Regions from separate parts of the Rahnella inusitata genome, predicted to be linked through region 1. Evidence: predicted binding sites of a transcription regulator. Region 1 holds the regulator's gene; each other region holds the start of a gene.

Evidence for each region. The regulator CRP, encoded in region 1, controls carbon source genes, mostly activating them, when cyclic AMP is high. The targets are predictions, from matches to a motif close to ATGTGANNNNNNTCACAT.
Region 2: the regulator CRP is predicted to act here: its motif matches at 2,824-2,841, upstream of I2123_RS16850 (ABC-F family ATPase).
Region 3: the regulator CRP is predicted to act here: its motif matches at 1,603-1,620, upstream of I2123_RS01705 (PTS sugar transporter subunit IIC).
Region 4: the regulator CRP is predicted to act here: its motif matches at 1,419-1,436, upstream of idnD (L-idonate 5-dehydrogenase).

Annotation. Positions count from the first base shown of each region.
Region 1 covers NZ_CP065024.1:730,484-734,690, forward strand. Annotated here, with positions in the region: gene I2123_RS03290 (YccS/YhfK family putative transporter) at 1-1,725, opposite strand, end outside; gene crp (cAMP-activated global transcriptional regulator CRP) at 1,793-2,425, opposite strand; gene I2123_RS03300 (OsmC family protein) at 2,787-3,194, shown strand; gene I2123_RS03305 (LysR substrate-binding domain-containing protein) at 3,196-4,104, opposite strand.
Region 2 covers NZ_CP065024.1:3,584,849-3,589,055, forward strand. Annotated here, with positions in the region: gene moeA (molybdopterin molybdotransferase MoeA) at 1-375, shown strand, start outside; gene moeB (molybdopterin-synthase adenylyltransferase MoeB) at 378-1,139, shown strand; gene I2123_RS16850 (ABC-F family ATPase) at 1,206-2,801, opposite strand; gene I2123_RS16855 (nucleoside-specific channel-forming protein Tsx) at 2,989-3,876, opposite strand.
Region 3 covers NZ_CP065024.1:357,550-361,756, forward strand. Annotated here, with positions in the region: gene recG (ATP-dependent DNA helicase RecG) at 1-1,498, shown strand, start outside; gene I2123_RS01705 (PTS sugar transporter subunit IIC) at 1,720-3,045, shown strand; gene gltS (sodium/glutamate symporter) at 3,113-4,207, opposite strand, start outside.
Region 4 covers NZ_CP065024.1:494,498-498,704, forward strand. Annotated here, with positions in the region: gene I2123_RS02295 (DJ-1/PfpI family protein) at 1-219, opposite strand, end outside; gene idnD (L-idonate 5-dehydrogenase) at 315-1,346, opposite strand; gene I2123_RS02305 (benzoate/H(+) symporter BenE family transporter) at 1,480-2,661, opposite strand; gene I2123_RS02310 (GNAT family N-acetyltransferase) at 2,745-3,197, shown strand; gene I2123_RS02315 (GNAT family N-acetyltransferase) at 3,207-3,686, opposite strand; gene I2123_RS02320 (hypothetical protein) at 3,692-4,207, opposite strand, start outside.

The DNA of each region.
Region 1 (4,207 bases):
TGCAAGATAATGCGAGTTAAATCCCGGTTCCTGCATTGCCTGATTCAGCGAGGTGAACAGCTTGTTATGCGCCTGATTGACCTGCATACGGGCATAGGCCAGTTTTACAGCGTCTGGATTATCTTGCAGGAGTAAGCGGATCGCATCCTGGTAGGTTGCCAGCGCCTGATGGGCATTTTGACGCAACAATCCGCTTTGCCACTGCGGCCATAGCCAGATAGTCCCGCCGAAGGCCAGTGCGCAGCCGATAAGCGTATCGATAAGCCTTGGCACCAGAAAGTGTACGCCGTTCATCGCCAGCAGTTGCAGCGTGTAGACCGCCGTGACCGTCATCCCGACCATCGCCAGCCCGTAGTTTTTACGCAGCACCGTGTACGACACCAGCGTCACCACCAGCATGCAGAACAAGGTAATGCCCTCAGGCAGCTCAAGTTTCAGCAATCCGGCGGCGATCAGTAATCCGGCCAGCGTGCCGAGCGCACGGTGCTGGATCCGCACGCGGGTGGCGTTGTAGCCGTTCTGGCTTACCAGCATGATGGTAAGCAAAATCCAGTAGGGTTTCGGCAGATTGAAGAACAAACCAAGACTGCTGCCGATCGCCAGAATAATGCCAAGCCGCGCTGCGTTGCGCAGGGCGATAGATTTGAAAGACAGATAACTTTTCAGCGCCAGCCAGAAAGGCAGACGCGGCTGAGAGTTCATCAGATCACGGCGGTACAGCGGGCGCTGGGTGCGCAGCAGGCGTGCAATGCGGCTGAAATGGTAATAGCAGAACTGGCCGACCGGATTTTCCGGATTGCGTGCGGCGATTTTTTCCAGCGCCGCCAATTCGTTGGCCATCGTGAAACGCGCGGACAGCCGGTGATAAAGAATGTCGTCGGCAATGACGCGCAGCCGGGCGGAAATCACCTGCGCATTGCGGCGGATCACCGCTTCGGCATGGCTTTCTTCCACCAGTTTTTGTACTTCTTCCGGCTGATGCAGACTGACCGTGATGTGCTCCTGCAAATCCAGCGCCACCTGAAAACGCTGGAACAGTCGCTTGTGGTGATGATGATGGCCGTGCTGCGGCAGCATGTGCAACTGCTGATAGAGCAGGGCAATAAGATCGATGACCTGCTGCTGACGCTTAAGCAGCGGCGGTAAGGCGGTTTCCGGATCGATATGCTGCGTCAGCAGGCTGTATTTGGCTTCGAAATAATCAGCCAGTTGCAGATAGAGCTGGCTGAGAGTTTCGCGCATCGGCTGCTCTTTGGAGATGCGAAACCACGCCCAGTTGAACAGGCCATACCAGGCAGTGCCTGCAGCGAACAGCGCGGGAGCCTGCCACATCGGCCTGACGCCGACCATGCTCAGGGTAAAGATGGTCGCCACCAGTGCGCCGGGCAACAGTCGCGCATGCAGCGGGCTGATTTCACCGGTGACGCCGAGCAGCAAAGCCAGCGAGAGCATGATGAGCGGCAGCGGGATGTGCCAGTTTTCCATCATCAGTTGCAGCAAGATACTGCTGATCGCAAACAGCGAACCACCAATGAAGAGACGTTTGAAGAAGCGTTTGTGCGGCGTATCAAGACCGGCGACGTTACAGCAGGCAGGGCAGAGGGAGAACAGCAAGCCCATTTGCAGATTCCCGAACAGCCAGCACAGGCCGACCGGCAAACATAACACCAGCGTCTGGCGCAGTGCGTAATTCACTTCGGGGTGATAAAACAGCCTTCTCCACAGCGTCATAGCGGAAGCTTAGCCCATAAAAAAGGCGCGACAGTAAGCTGCCGCGCCAATTTTTGAGGGATTAACGTGTGCCGTAGACGACAATCGTTTTACCGTGTGCGGAGATCAGGCTCTGATCTTCCAGCATTTTAAGAATGCGGCCGACGGTTTCACGAGAGCAACCGACGATCTGACCGATTTCCTGGCGGGTGATTTTAATCTGCATCCCGTCCGGGTGGGTCATTGCATCTGGCTGTTTGGCCAGATTCAGCAAGGTTTGAGCGATACGGCCCGTTACGTCGAGGAAAGCAAGGTTACCGACTTTCTCAGACGTCATTTGCAGACGGTTTGCCATCTGCGCGGAGAGGCGCATCAGAATGTCCGGGTTAACCTGAATCAGCTGGCGGAATTTTTTATAAGAAATTTCAGCCACTTCACAGGCAGTTTTAGCACGTACCCAGGCACTGCGTTCCTGACCTTCTTCGAAGAGTCCCAGCTCGCCGATGAAGTCACCTTGGTTAAGGTAGGAAAGTATCATCTCTTTGCCTTCTTCATCTTTAATCAGGACGGCAACCGACCCTTTCACGATGTAGTAAAGCGTTTCGGCTTTTTCACCTTGGTGAATCAGCGTACTTTTAGAAGGATACTTATGTATATGACAGTGAGACAGGAACCATTCAAGAGTCGGGTCTGTTTGTGGCTTGCCGAGAACCATTTGCTATTATCCTCTGTTATTATCGCTGCCCAAATTACAGGGCTCAGAGTTCCCTGTACGGCGTCTGAATATTAATGCGCCCTTTCAGCATATAGCTCTCCAGAAATGCTGCAAGCGGATGTCGGAGTGAAACCGGCTGTATATTGCCGTTATCACCTTGGGTTCTGTTCTTAAACCGCGAAAACCGTCACCGCAATTTGCTGGAAAGTATGTTTCGGCTTTGTTTGTAACACAGGTTTGCAATGCTGTCTTGTGTTGTCTCGCTTCAGCATGATGGCGATCGGGTTACGTTGCCAGTTTTTAGGTGAAAGGGTAGTCTGGGGTGAAAATTTGATTCTTAAGAGCGCCGGGAGATAAGCAAATGCACGCACGCGTAAAATGGGTGGAAGGTCTGACGTTTTTAGGTGAATCAGCGTCAGGGCATCAGGTTTTGATGGACGGCAATGCAGGCGATAAAGCCCCGAGCCCGATGGAAATGCTGCTGATGTCAGCGGGTGGCTGCAGCGCGATCGACGTGGTGTCGATTTTGCAAAAAGGCCGTAACGATGTTCGCGATTGTGAAGTAAAACTGACGTCAGAACGTCGCGAAGAAGCGCCGCGTCTGTTCACGCACATCAATCTGCATTTTATCGTCACCGGCAAAGCGTTGACCGATAAGATTGTAGAGCGCGCCGTCAGCCTCTCCGCCGAGAAATATTGTTCTGTTTCTCTGATGCTCGGCAAAGCGGCCACGATTACCCATAGTTTTGAAGTGATCGAAGCGGAATAAGTCATGTCCAGTCATATGACTGGCACTGATTGCGCAGTAAATCCAAAAATCGCCGCGCGGCAAACGTCAGCGGCGATTTTTGCGAATAGAGCACGCAATATTCTGCCTGTGGCAGGGTGTCGATATTGAGCAGACACAGTTGCTCCTGCAAACCGAACGGCGCACGCATCGCCCGCGCCACGATGGTCAGATAGTCCGACTGCAACACCATATTCAGCCCGCACACCACCGAGTCGGTGCGCACCGGTGTTTCACTTCCCGCCTGATAAAACCCGTCCGCCAGTTGTAGCTGCTGGTAGTACCCCATATCCGTTTCCGGCAACACCCAGCGCGCATCCTGTAATTCTTCGAGCCGTGTGGCGTTGGCCAGCGGATGCCCGCGTCTGGCGATAATTCCGAACGGGGCGGTGAACAGCGGTTCACGCACCTGATCCTCCAGCGGAAATCCCGGTCCGGCGGTACCGATGGCGAAATCCAGTTTTCCTTCGCGCAGCGCGGGCAGCAGCACCGACAGCTGACCTTCTTTGATCAACAACTTTGACTGCGGAAACTGGGTTTTGAATTCCCCGTTCAGCGCCGGAAATACCGTCAGCGCCAGCAGCGACGAAAACCCGATCGCCACCGAGCCTTGCGAATACTGATTAATCTGCTGGATTTCTTCAGCGGCGCGCTCCAGTTCTTCGAGGATGAACTGCATCCGCTGGGCGAAAGCGCGGCCAGTTTCGGTCAGCGCCATCCCCTGATTGCCGCGCACGATAAGCTGCGTATCGAGCGTTTGCTCCAGCTCGCGCAGCGTTCTGCTGACCGCTGGCTGCGACTGATTCATCGCCCGCGCCGCGCCGCGAATACTGCCGCTGCGGATAACCTGCTGGAAAACCTTCAGTTGCTGAAGTTTCGGTAAATAGCGCATGACGTCCTCTCGTTAATCATTCAAAACGCCCTATCAGTAAAAAGCATCACCTGCCTAAAAATTGCATCTTATGGCGTGTCTGTAAAGCTGATAGCGTCAGTCT
Region 2 (4,207 bases), 1.9 Mb from region 1:
GGTAAGCTGAAAAACAGCTGGTTCTGCGGCCTGCCGGGCAATCCGGTCTCTGCGGCGCTGACGTTCTATCAGCTGGTGCAGCCGTTTATCGCCCAACTGGCTGGCCACACCGCGTGGCAGTTCCCGCCGCGTTTGCAGGCTGTCGCTGTCACGCCACTGAAAAAATCGGCGGGACGTCTCGATTTCCAGCGCGGCATTTACAGCACCAACGCACAAGGCCAGCTGGAAGTTCGCACCACTGGGCATCAGGGTTCGCATGTCTTCAGCTCCTTCAGTCAGGCCAATTGCTTTATCGTGCTTGAGCGTGATCGCGATAATGTCGCCGCCGGTGAAATCGTCGAAATCGAACCCTTCAACGCCCTGCTGCGGAGCTAAATATGACGACGCTGCCGGAACTGACGGACGCCGAAACCCTGCGTTACAACCGCCAGATCGTCCTGAAAGGGTTTGATTTTGATGGCCAGGAACAGCTGAAAGCCAGCCATGCGCTGATTGTCGGGCTGGGCGGATTAGGCTGCGCGGCGGCGCAATATCTGGCCGCCGCCGGTACCGGCACGCTGACGCTGCTGGATTTCGACACCGTCTCGCTTTCCAATCTGCAACGCCAGACGCTGCACACTGATGCGCGGATCGGCATGTCGAAAGTGGAATCTGCTGCGATAGCGCTGGCGGCAATCAATCCGCATATCCGGCTGAATCAGGTGAACGCGCAGGCGGATGACGCATTGCTCAGCGACCTGATCGCCGCCTGTGATGTGGTGGTCGATTGTACCGACAACGTCACGACGCGAAATCAGCTAAACAGTGAATGTTTTGCGCAAAAAAAACCGCTGGTTTCCGGCGCGGCTATCCGCATGGAGGGGCAGCTCAGCGTCTTCACCTACCAGCCGCAGGAGCCCTGCTATCGCTGCCTCAGCCGGTTGTTCGGGGAAAATGCGCTGACCTGTGTCGAGGCTGGCGTCATGGCACCTTTGGTTGGCACCATCGGCAGCTTGCAGGCGATGGAAACCATCAAGCTGCTGACAAAATTCGGAGACACTCCTCGCGGAAAACTGCTGATGTTCGATGGCATGACGATGCAATTTCGCGAGATGAAACTGATGAAAGATCCGCATTGCGAGGTGTGCGGTAGTCATTAATCCGCTGATTTTAGGTATAAAAAAAGTCCGCTAATTTCGCGGACTTTTTATTGGCATCAGCACTGATTAACTATTAATGCCCTGACTACGTAAATAATCTTCGTAGTTGCCGGAGAAGTCGATAACGCGGGTCGGCGTCATTTCCAGGATACGGGTCGCCAGTGAGCTCACGAATTCACGGTCGTGGGAAACGAAGATCAGCGTGCCTTCGTACATTTCCAGTGCCATGTTCAGTGACTCGATGGATTCCATATCAAGGTGGTTAGTTGGTTCATCCATAATCAGGATGTTTGGACGCTGCATCATCAGTTTCCCGAATAACATACGACCTTTCTCACCACCGGAAAGCACTTTCACTTTCTTCTTGATATCGTCCTGACCGAACAGCAGACGACCCAGAACACCGCGTACGGCCTGTTCATCATCTTTCTCGGATTTCCACTGGCTCATCCAGTCGAATACGTTCATGGAGTCATCGAATTCATATTCGTGATCCTGCGCGTAATAACCGATTTTAGAGTTTTCGGACCATTTCACTGAACCGGTTTCCGGCTCATGCTCACCGACCAGCGTTTTCAGCAGGGTCGATTTACCGATACCGTTCGCGCCCAGAATCGCGACTTTCTCGCCAACTTCCAGCATCAGGCCAAGGTTTTTAAACAGCGGACCGTTATCGAAACCTTTGGTGATTTTTTCCACTTCCAGTGCATTACGGAACAATTTCTTGTCCTGCTCGAAACGCATGTAAGGGTTCTGACGGCTTGACGCTTTGATTTCGTCGAGCTGAATTTTATCAATCTGACGGGCACGTGACGTCGCCTGTTTAGATTTGGAGGCGTTGGCGCTGAAGCGGCTAACGAAGGATTGCAGTTCAGCAATCTGCGCTTTCTTCTTGGCGTTGTTGGCGCTCAGAAGTTCACGGGCCTGCGTTGCCGCGGTCATGTATTCATCGTAGTTACCTGGATACACGCGCAGTTCGCCGTAGTCCAGATCCGCCATGTGCGTACAAACCATGTTCAGGAAGTGACGGTCATGCGAAATGATGATCATGGTGCTGTTACGTTCGTTCAGCACCTGCTCCAGCCAGCGAATGGTATCGATGTCCAGGTTGTTCGTTGGTTCGTCGAGCAGCAGAATTTCCGGGTCAGAGAACAACGCCTGCGCCAGCAATACACGCAGTTTAAAGCCCGGCGCGATTTCGCTCATCAGGCCGTAATGTTGTTCTACCGGAATGCCGACGCCGAGCAGCAGCTCGCCCGCGCGGGATTCAGCGCTGTAGCCGTCCATCTCACCGTATTCGACTTCCAGATCGGCCACTTTATAGCCGTCGGCTTCGCTCATTTCCGCCATCGCGTAAATGCGGTCGCGCTCTTCTTTCACGGCCCACAGTTCGTTGTGGCCCATGATCACGGTGTCCAGCACGGTGAACTCTTCGAAGGCGAACTGATCCTGACGTAATTTACCCAGACGCTCGTTCGGGTCGAGTACGACGTTACCCGCTGAAGGCACTAAGTCGCCACCGAGGATCTTCATGAAAGTGGATTTGCCACAACCGTTCGCGCCAATCAGGCCATAACGGTTACCGCCGCCAAATTTCACGTTAATGTTTTCAAATAACGGCTTGCTGCCGAATTGCATGGTGATGTTGTAAGTACTTAGCACAACGCTCGCTCTTAATTGGGAAATGTGATTTGGCGCGCATTATGCCACAACGGCGCGACGGGATCGCCTCTCGTTGTGTACAAATTTCACTCGATAGTAAAAAAATTCGTCATGCGCGGGAAAATGTCAGAAATATAAACATAAAAAAACCCGGCCTCAGCCGGGTTTTCCAATACAACTTCGGATATCAGAAGCTGTAACCGATCACGCCGTAGTAACCCCAGCCGGTAGATTTCACATCGAAATTACCGTTACCAAAGTTCAGCTCAGCGCCGTCAGCCCACTGGCCGCCGTTGTGGAAGTAACGCGCCACGAACGAGTAATGCCAGTGTGTGTAATTCAGCGAGAGGATATGGCTGGAGGCGATAGAGTTGTTAGAACGGGCTTTTTTGCCGTTCAGGTCACGGAAATCGTCGTCGCCCAGTGAAGAGCCCCAGTCAAAGTTGGTGAACCCGATGTAGCTCAGGTTGCCGCCCCACATTTCAGTCAACGGAACGAAATATTTCACTTTGAAACGGTATCCGTCCCAGCTGTTTTCGTTGGCCGCGCTGTAGTTTTCCCACTGGTATTTCGCATACACGTTCAGAGACAGGCTCATCGGCAAACCGGTGTCGATATCGGTGCCCAGACCCATGTACCAGGTGTTCTGACGGTTATCGCTGTCCGGGCCCATATCGTAGATATAGTTGTTGGCGAAGTACCATTCTTTGAACGGACCAAAGCTCAGATCAGTGCCGGTCAGCTTATCAATAGAGAAGCGAGGTTCGATCTCCATAAACAACGGTGAACCGTTTTTATCCCAGATACCGGTATCGTTGCCGTTACCCGCACCGAAGGTTTTAGGGATATCGATGTAGCCGTAGAAATCAAACCAGTCTTTGTGCGCAAACGCTTCATATTCGAGATAAACGTCGTTACGAATTGTCGGTCCGAAACGGGTATCGGCGCTACCTACAACGTTTACACTCTGGTGCCACCAGTCGGAAACAAATTCGCCCTTGCTATCATCAGCGAGCACGGTCGCGCTGTAGGACAAAGCCATCAAAGCGCCTGCTGCAATAATTTTATTTTTCATATTTTTACCAGAAGCGGGGGAGGAACAACGCCTTGCCACTTTCAGACGTTGCATATATCAAACCCTAAAACTGTGATCCGCAACCGATTGCTGCATATAGTTCAAAGAACATGCAATTACCAGCGACTTCCTACAAGAGTTAACTTTTCTTAGCTAATAAATAGATTTGGTCAAGGTTTGTCAATTTGTGTTTCATTCTGATACATCCTCAATGTGACACCGATCACATATATGTTTCAGAACGATTTCATTCACCCGACAGAGAGTGAAAAAAACACCTGTGCGATTATTCATCAATCGTTATTTGTCATGCTATAATCATGACAATTAA
Region 3 (4,207 bases), 370 kb from region 1:
TGAGGCACTGCATCTTCTGCATCGCCCACCTCCGGACATTCAGCTTGCCGACCTCGAGAAAGGTCATCATCCGGCACAGCGCCGTCTGATAATGGAAGAGTTACTGGCGCACAATCTCAGCATGCTGGCCGTGCGCGCTGGTACGCAAAGTTATAAAGCGTTGCCGTTACATCACGACGATCGCCTGAAAAAACAGTTCCTCGCTTCTCTCCCGTTCAGCCCTACCGGTGCGCAAGATCGCGTTGTTGCCGAAATTGAGCAGGATCTGGCAAAAAGTTATCCGATGATGCGTCTGGTGCAGGGCGATGTCGGCTCAGGTAAAACGCTGGTCGCTGCTCTCGCCGCACTTTGCGCCATCGCGCAGGGGCAGCAGGTCGGCCTGATGGCACCGACGGAGTTACTCGCCGAACAGCACGCCAATAACTTCCGCCAGTGGTTCGAACCGCTGGGAATTCAGGTTGGCTGGCTGGCGGGTAAGCAAAAAGGCAAAGCCCGGCAGGCGCAGCAGGAAGCGATTGCCAGCGGCCAGGTATCTATGGTGGTCGGCACTCATGCCATCTTCCAGGAACAGGTACTTTTCTCCTCGTTATCTCTGGTGATCATTGATGAACAACACCGTTTTGGTGTTCATCAGCGCCTGGCACTGTGGGAGAAAGGGTTGCAGCAAGGCTTTCACCCGCATCAGTTAATTATGACCGCCACTCCAATTCCACGAACGCTGGCGATGACCGCTTACGCCGATCTGGATACCTCGGTGATTGATGAGTTACCGCCGGGACGCACGCCGGTGACCACCGTTGCCATCCCGGATACGCGCCGCAGCGACATAATCAGCCGCGTAAAAAGTGCCTGTGAGCTGGAAAATCGTCAGGCCTATTGGGTCTGTACGCTTATCGAAGAATCAGAAATGCTTGAAGCACAGGCGGCAGAAGCCACATGGGAAGGTCTGAAAGAAGCGCTACCTGCGCTGAATATCGGGTTGGTTCATGGCCGTATGAAGGCGCAGGAAAAACAGGCCGTCATGCAGGCGTTCAAAAAAGGCGAAGTACAGCTGCTGGTGGCAACGACCGTGATTGAAGTGGGAGTCGACGTGCCGAATGCCAGCCTGATGATCATCGAAAACCCCGAGCGGCTGGGTTTAGCGCAGTTGCATCAGTTACGTGGCCGCGTTGGCCGTGGTGCGGTGGCTTCTCACTGTGTACTGTTATACAAAACGCCGCTCAGCAAGACCGCACAGAAACGTTTGCAGGTTTTGCGCGACAGTAACGATGGCTTTGTCATTGCTCAGCAGGATTTAGAAATTCGTGGTCCGGGTGAATTGCTGGGTACGCGTCAGACCGGCAGCGCCGAGTTCAAAGTGGCCGATCTGCTTCGCGATCAGGCGATGATCCCGGATGTGCAGCGTATCGCCCGCTATCTTCAGCAACAATTCCCCGAACATGCCAAAGCGTTGATAGAACGCTGGCTGCCGGAAAGAGTACGTTACACCAACGCCTGATCCCTCCTTTTTTGGCCAAAACATCATTAAAAATGATGTTTCCTTAATAACTATTCCTCAGACTTTTGTTCAAAAATCGTCCTCAACCTCTTTCTTCCCTGGTTATTTGATGACCTTCACAGACTCGCACAAAGTCTGTAACCGGTTTCACACTCCGCATCTACACTGATGATAATTAAGGCAACCCTGCGTGATTTCTTCACCATAAGGCCAATATCATTATGAGCATCAGCCAGTCTCTGTTTCAGTTTATCGAACAAAAAATTAGTCCGTTCGCAGCTCGCTTGTCCTCTCAACGTCATGTTATGGCGGTGCGTGACGGCTTTATTTCAGCAATGCCGTTTATGATTGTCGGCTCGTTTCTGCTGGTTTTCGTACATCCGCCTTTTTCGCCGGAATCCTCCTGGGAGTTTGCCCGCAGCTGGTTGGCGTTATCGGCGAAATATGAGCTCCAGATACTGACGCCGTTCAATATGACGATGGGCATCATGTCGATCTACATCGCGGCTTCCATTGCCTACAACCTGGCGAGAAGCTACAAACTTGACCCATTTATGACGGCTATGCTGTCGCTGATGTCGTTCCTGTTAGTCGCCGCGCCGCAGGTTGATAAAAAGATGTCGACGGAGGCGCTGGGCGGTGTGGGTATTTTCACCGCGATATTGGTCGCGATTTATGTCACCGAACTGACGCGGCTGCTGAAGAAATACAATATCGGCATTCGCCTTCCCGAACAGGTACCTTCAAACATCAAACATTCGTTTGATCTGCTGATCCCGATTATTGCCGTAGTGATTACACTGTTCCCGATCAGTTTGCTGGTGCAGTCAGGCTTTGACATGCTGCTACCACAGGCCATCATGGCACTGTTTGAACCGCTGATTTCCGCCGCAGACTCGCTTCCGGCTATTCTGGTGGCGGTGCTGATTTGTCATCTGCTATGGTTTGCCGGGATCCACGGCTCGGCGATTGTCTCGGGGATGTTGCAGGCGTTCTGGCTGACCAATCTCGGGCTGAATCAGACCGCGCTGGCCGCCGGATTGCCGATGACGCACATCATGACTGAGGCGTTCTGGAATTTCCTGATCGTCATTGGCGGTTCTGGCGCCACAATCGGGCTGGTGCTGCTGTTCTGCCGCAGTAAGTCGGCACATCTGCGTACCATGGGGAAACTCAGTCTGGTGCCAAGCTGTTTTAACATCAACGAGCCGGTCATCTTCGGTACCCCAATCGTAATGAATCCGGTATTTTTCATCCCCTTCCTGCTGGCTCCGATGGTCAATGCCGTGATCGCTTATCTGGCCGTTTCCACCGATCTTCTCCCGCACATGATCTCACTGGTTCCGTGGACGTCTCCGGCGCCGATTGGCGCAGCCTGGGCGATGGGCTGGGATTTCAAAGTGTCGATTTTGGTCATCATGCTGATGGCCCTGTCTATGATGATTTACTACCCGTTCTTCAAAGTCTACGAGAAGCAGTTACTGACTCAGGAGAAAGCAGCGGAAGCCGAAGAAGTGTTTACTGAGCAAGCTGACGCAGCGAATTAAGCAAATTTGAAGTGATGAATCGGGCACAAAATATTGGTTTTTGTGCCCTTTTTTTTTGCTAAGGCCGTTAAGCAATCGCCGGGAAGACCGGCAGCATCAGGAACAATTTAATGACGATGGCATTGGCGATATCAAGGAAGAACGCGCCGACCATAGGAACAACTAAAAATGCCAGATGCGAAGGGCCAAACTGGTTAGTGATCGCCTGCATATTAGCAATCGCCGTTGGCGTTGCGCCCAGACCAAAACCGCAGTGGCCTGCCGCCAGCACCGCTGCATCGTAATTTTTGCCCATCACGCGATAGGTAACGAAAATCGCATACAGTGCCATCGCGATAGTCTGCACGAGCAGGATGGCCATCATCGGCAACGCGAGCGACGCCATTTCCCAGAGTTTGAGGCTCATGAGCGCCATCGCCAGAAACAGCGACAGACTGACGTTACCGAGCACCGAGACCGCACGGTCAAATACGCGGTAGAAACCCAGCCATGCCAGAAGATTACTCAGGATCACGCCAACAAACAGAACACAGACAAAGGTCGGAATTTCGAAAGCGGAGCCATGCAGCAATTCGGAAATACGGGTGCCTGCACTCAGACAAATGGCGATCAGCGCAATCGTCTCCACCAGCACCAGCGGGGTTATCATGCGGCCAATCGCAGGTTTTTCGAATGCGCTTGGATCGGCTGAATCATCAAGCGAGCCGCCAGGCATTGAAGAGTGGCTCACCAGATAACGCGCCACCGGCCCGCCAATAATACCGCCGAGCACCAGCCCGAATGTCGCACAAGCCATCGCCACTTCAGTGGCATTCTCAAAGCCATAGCGTTCGACGAACACCTTGCTCCACGCCGCGCCAGTGCCGTGACCGCCGGACAGCGTAACGGAACCGGCCAGCAACCCCATCAGCGGATCCATCCCCAGCATTTTAGCCATGCCTATGCCGATAACGTTTTGCAGCAACAACAATCCGACGACGACAAACACCAGCAGCATCAGGCTTTTGCCACCGGAGCGCAGGCTGGCAAGATTCGCGTTAAGACCGATGGTGGCGAAGAATGCCAGCATCAAAGGTTCTTTTAACGAGACATCAAAACCAATTTCCCAGCCAAATATCCGGTTGGCGATCAACAGCATAACGGCAACCAGCAAACCACCCGC
Region 4 (4,207 bases), 240 kb from region 1:
CACCGCGTCAAACACGCGATCGCCCTGCGCGCTCAGCAACGCATTAGCCTGCATCTGAATGCCGTGATAACTGCGTAGCATCTGACTTTTCTGACACGCCAGCGTGGTGACCTGAATCTCCAGTCGCTCAAGAATATCGAGCACAATCACCGCTTCGCCTTCTTCAAATCCGTCTGCCAGCAGCAGGGCGACCTGCTTTTTCGGGGTTTCCTTCGCCATAATCAATCTCCTCTGAATGATAAAATCAGAGGAGATAATAAAATGAAACGATGTTTTGATATTGTGAGTTGAGTGGCAGACCGCAAAATTGCAGGTTAGAAAACCAGCTGAACTTTTGAGGCTTTGGATTTATCCAGTGCGAATTCCATGGCCTCCAGCAGATCGCCCTGTGGGAATTCGGCGGAGAGCAACGGCATCGGGTCGACCGTTTTATTCGCCAGCCATTCCACCGCCGTATTGAATTCTTCGGTGAAGCGGAAGCTGCCGACCCAGTTAATTTCCCTGGCAATCAGCATCATCAGCGGGAATTCATTGACCACCGGCCCCATCCCGACCTGCACCAGCGTACCGCGCGCGCGGGTGACTTCCAGACAGCGGCGGATAGAAGAAGGGTGGCCGGAAGCATCGAAGGACACATCGAAAAAGCCTTTGTCTGCCTGATACGCGGAGAAATCGCCCTGTGCGGCATCCAGCGCTTTGCCCGCACCGACGGCCAGTGCCAGTGTGCGGCAGCGTTCGCTCGGGTCGGTGACCACGATCTGTGCCGCGCCTTTGGCTTTTGCCGCCAGCACGATGAGGCAGCCAATCGGCCCGACACCGGACACAAACACCGTTTTACCCCTTATATCACCGGCCTGATTCACGGCGTGAATAGCAACGGCCAGCGGTTCGGCGAATACCATCAGCCGGTCACTGACCTGATTGTCGTAAGGAATGCACTGCTCGCTGTCGACGATTTTGTACTGCGTGAAGGCGCCGTTGATGTGCGGGAAATACATCGCGCTGCCGAAAAATTTCATCGTCGTGCATTGGTTTTCGTCGCCGGACAGGCAGTATTTACAGGCTTTGCACGGCTTGCTTGGGTTGAGCGCCACTTTCTGGCCGGGCTGTAAACGCGGGTTGTCAGATTTCTCCACCACACCGACCACTTCATGGCCGAGCACCATGGCTTCGCGCACTTTGAAATCACCGACCGCACCATGTTCGTAGTAATGCAGATCGGAGCCGCAGATGCCACCGCGGGTAATTTTCACCAAAGTGCCCTGGCCTGTGTAATCGATGGTCTGGTCGATCACCGAAACGTCTTTTTTCCCGGTCACGACGCAGGATTGCGTGGCAATAGTCATGGATTTCTCGCTCTTTAAAGGGGGCGTGTGTTGCCTGATTATCCCCAGTAAAGAGCGTTTGGACGGTGAAAAATGTGATCGCCATCACTTTGCGCCGTGTTACGAAAACCTGTTACCCATAACTTGAACGGACTCATCTTTTTCGCGCCGGAATACTCAGAATCAGATGGGTGATCACACCGCCGGCCAGCCCCCAGAATGCCGATCCGACACCCAGCAGTGTGACGCCGGAGGCGGTGATCAGAAACGTGATGATAGCCGCGTCGCGCTGCTGTTCGTTTTCCAGTGCGCGATACAGACTTCCGGCAATCGTTCCGAGCAACGCCAGACCGGCGATGGTGTGGATTAGCGCCTCAGGTAGCGCGGTAAAGACCATGCCAATCGATCCGCCAAACACACCGGCAATCAGATAAAACACGCCTGCCGCAACGGCGGCCATATAACGCTTTTTCGGATCGGGATGAATATCCTCGCCCATACAAATCGCGGCGGTAATGGCGGCGATACAGACGGTAAAACCGCCGAACGGTGCAAGAATCAGCGCAGTCAGTGCGGTCCATGTAATTAATGGCGAAACCGGCAGGTTGTAACCGTGCGCTTTCAGCGTGGCGATGCCGGGTGCGTTTTGCGACGCCATTGTGACGACGAAGAAAGGAATGCCGATACCGACAATTGAGGAAAGCGTGAAATGCGGCATCACGAATTCCGGCGTGGCAAAGGTCAGCGTCTGGCCGTGCAGCGCGATATCGCCCTGTAATCCGGCCACGATAAGCCCTGCTGCCAGCGCGAGCACCACGGCGTAACGGGGCATAGCGCGTTTCGCCAGCAGATAAACCAGACACATCGTTCCCGCCAGCGCGAAATTGCTTTGCAGTGACGTGAAGGCGTTCAGCCCGAACCGCAGCAGAATCCCGCCGAGCATCGCGGCTGAGAGCGCCTGCGGAATGTAATGCATCAGTCTGGCGAATAATCCGGTGACACCGCACAGCAGAATCAGCCCGGTGGCAAACACGAAAACGCCAATCGCTTCGTTGATCGAGGTGCCGGGCAGGCTGGTCACCAGCAGCGCCGCGCCGGGCGTTGACCAGGCGGTGACCACCGGCGTGCGGTAATACAGCGACAATCCGATGCTGGTCACGCCCATGCCGAGGCCGAGCATACTCAGCCAGCCGCCAATCTGTCCCGCAGTGGCCCCTGCCGCTTCTGCCGCCTGAAAGATAATCGCCGCCGAGCTGGTATATCCGACTAAGACGGCGACAAATCCGGCGATCACCGCCGAAAACGTGAGATCTCTGACGTTAAAACGTGACGACATGGCTGAAAAATCCTTCTGGCGAAAAGAACGGCAGTTGCAATAAACTGGATAGAGATTACTTATATTTAACAGAGAGAAAGCCCATGAGCCAATCTGATCACATTGTTATCCGCCCGTTAACACCCGCTGACCGTGAAGGCTGGGAAACGCTGTGGCGGGGTTATCTCGATTTTTATCTGTCGAAGCTCGATCCTTCGCAGTTTGATTTCACGTTCCGGCGTCTCTCGGACCCGGAGTACGCGGGCATGTTTGGCTTTGTGGCGGAGTATCAGGGGAAACTGGTCGGGCTGGTGAACTGTCTGAATCACGATCACGGCTGGCACCTGCAACAGGTCGTGTATTTGCAGGATTTATACGTCGATGACAGCGCACGCAAGCTGGGGATCGGACAGAAGCTGATTGAAGCGGTGTACGCTTACGCTGACGAGAACGACAAAGCCAACGTTTACTGGATGACGCAAACCACCAACCACACCGCACGCAAATTGTATGACCGGGTAGGGCAGCCGACCAACTTTATGAAATATATCCGTTAAACGGCGCGCTTAACTCGTTTTTAACGTTTTCACCATGGTCAGATTGGTGGGTGCATAGCCCAGGCTGGTATACAACGCCTGGGCAGCGCTGTTGTGATAAAACACATTCAGCCCGATGGATTTCAAACCCAGCTCGCGCACTTTCCCTTCCAGCTGTAAAAACGCGGCGCGGGCATGGCCCTGACGGCGAAATTCGCTAAACACGGAAACTTCATAGATAAAAGCGCTGCGCTCGCCCTGACGTTCGCTGACGGCAAACCAGATATAACCGGCTGTCTGCCCGTCAGGATCGGTTTTAATTTCAAACAAATAATTGTCCGGCGTCGCGGTGCCTTGTGGCAGCAATCTCATTAGCTCGCTTTGCGAACGCGTCAGCGCATTTTCCTGCGGCCAGCGGCCCGAACGGACATTTTCGCTGGCGTAATCTGCGGCGAGTTGCTCTAAAAATTGCGGAAAATAGGTCTCGCGCATTGGGGATAAAACGGTCACAAATATCACTCCTTTGAAGGTTTTTTATACGGTGTCACATAGCATTCGCTGATGGTGGTCGAATGGCTTTCTGCCTGCGTAATGATATAGCCGTTGTCGGTCAGCGCCACCGAGCTGTACGGCGTCTGATTGTCTTTATCCGCCACCACTTCCTGGAAAGACTGAATGATTTTGGCTTTCTCATCGGCGCGAGCGGGATCATCAAGCCCTTCGACCTGAATCATCGCCTGCTTAAACTGATTACTGAATGATGTTTTGCCAATGCGGCTTTCAATGATCGCTTTGATGTTTACCGTGATCTCATTGCCCAGCAAAAAAAGCGTATTACTTTGGTAAATCAGCACATTTTTGCGTTTTGACACCACAAAGCCGTTCTCGATCACCTTCATTTTATTGTTGTTGGCGTAGACAACGTCATCAAGGCAAATGGTCTTGTCGCCCACCTTAAACTGGCTAAAGCGGGTTTTGATTTCTTTCGGCGTTGATGCCGCCTGCGAGCACAGCGGCACAAGCAGCAACAG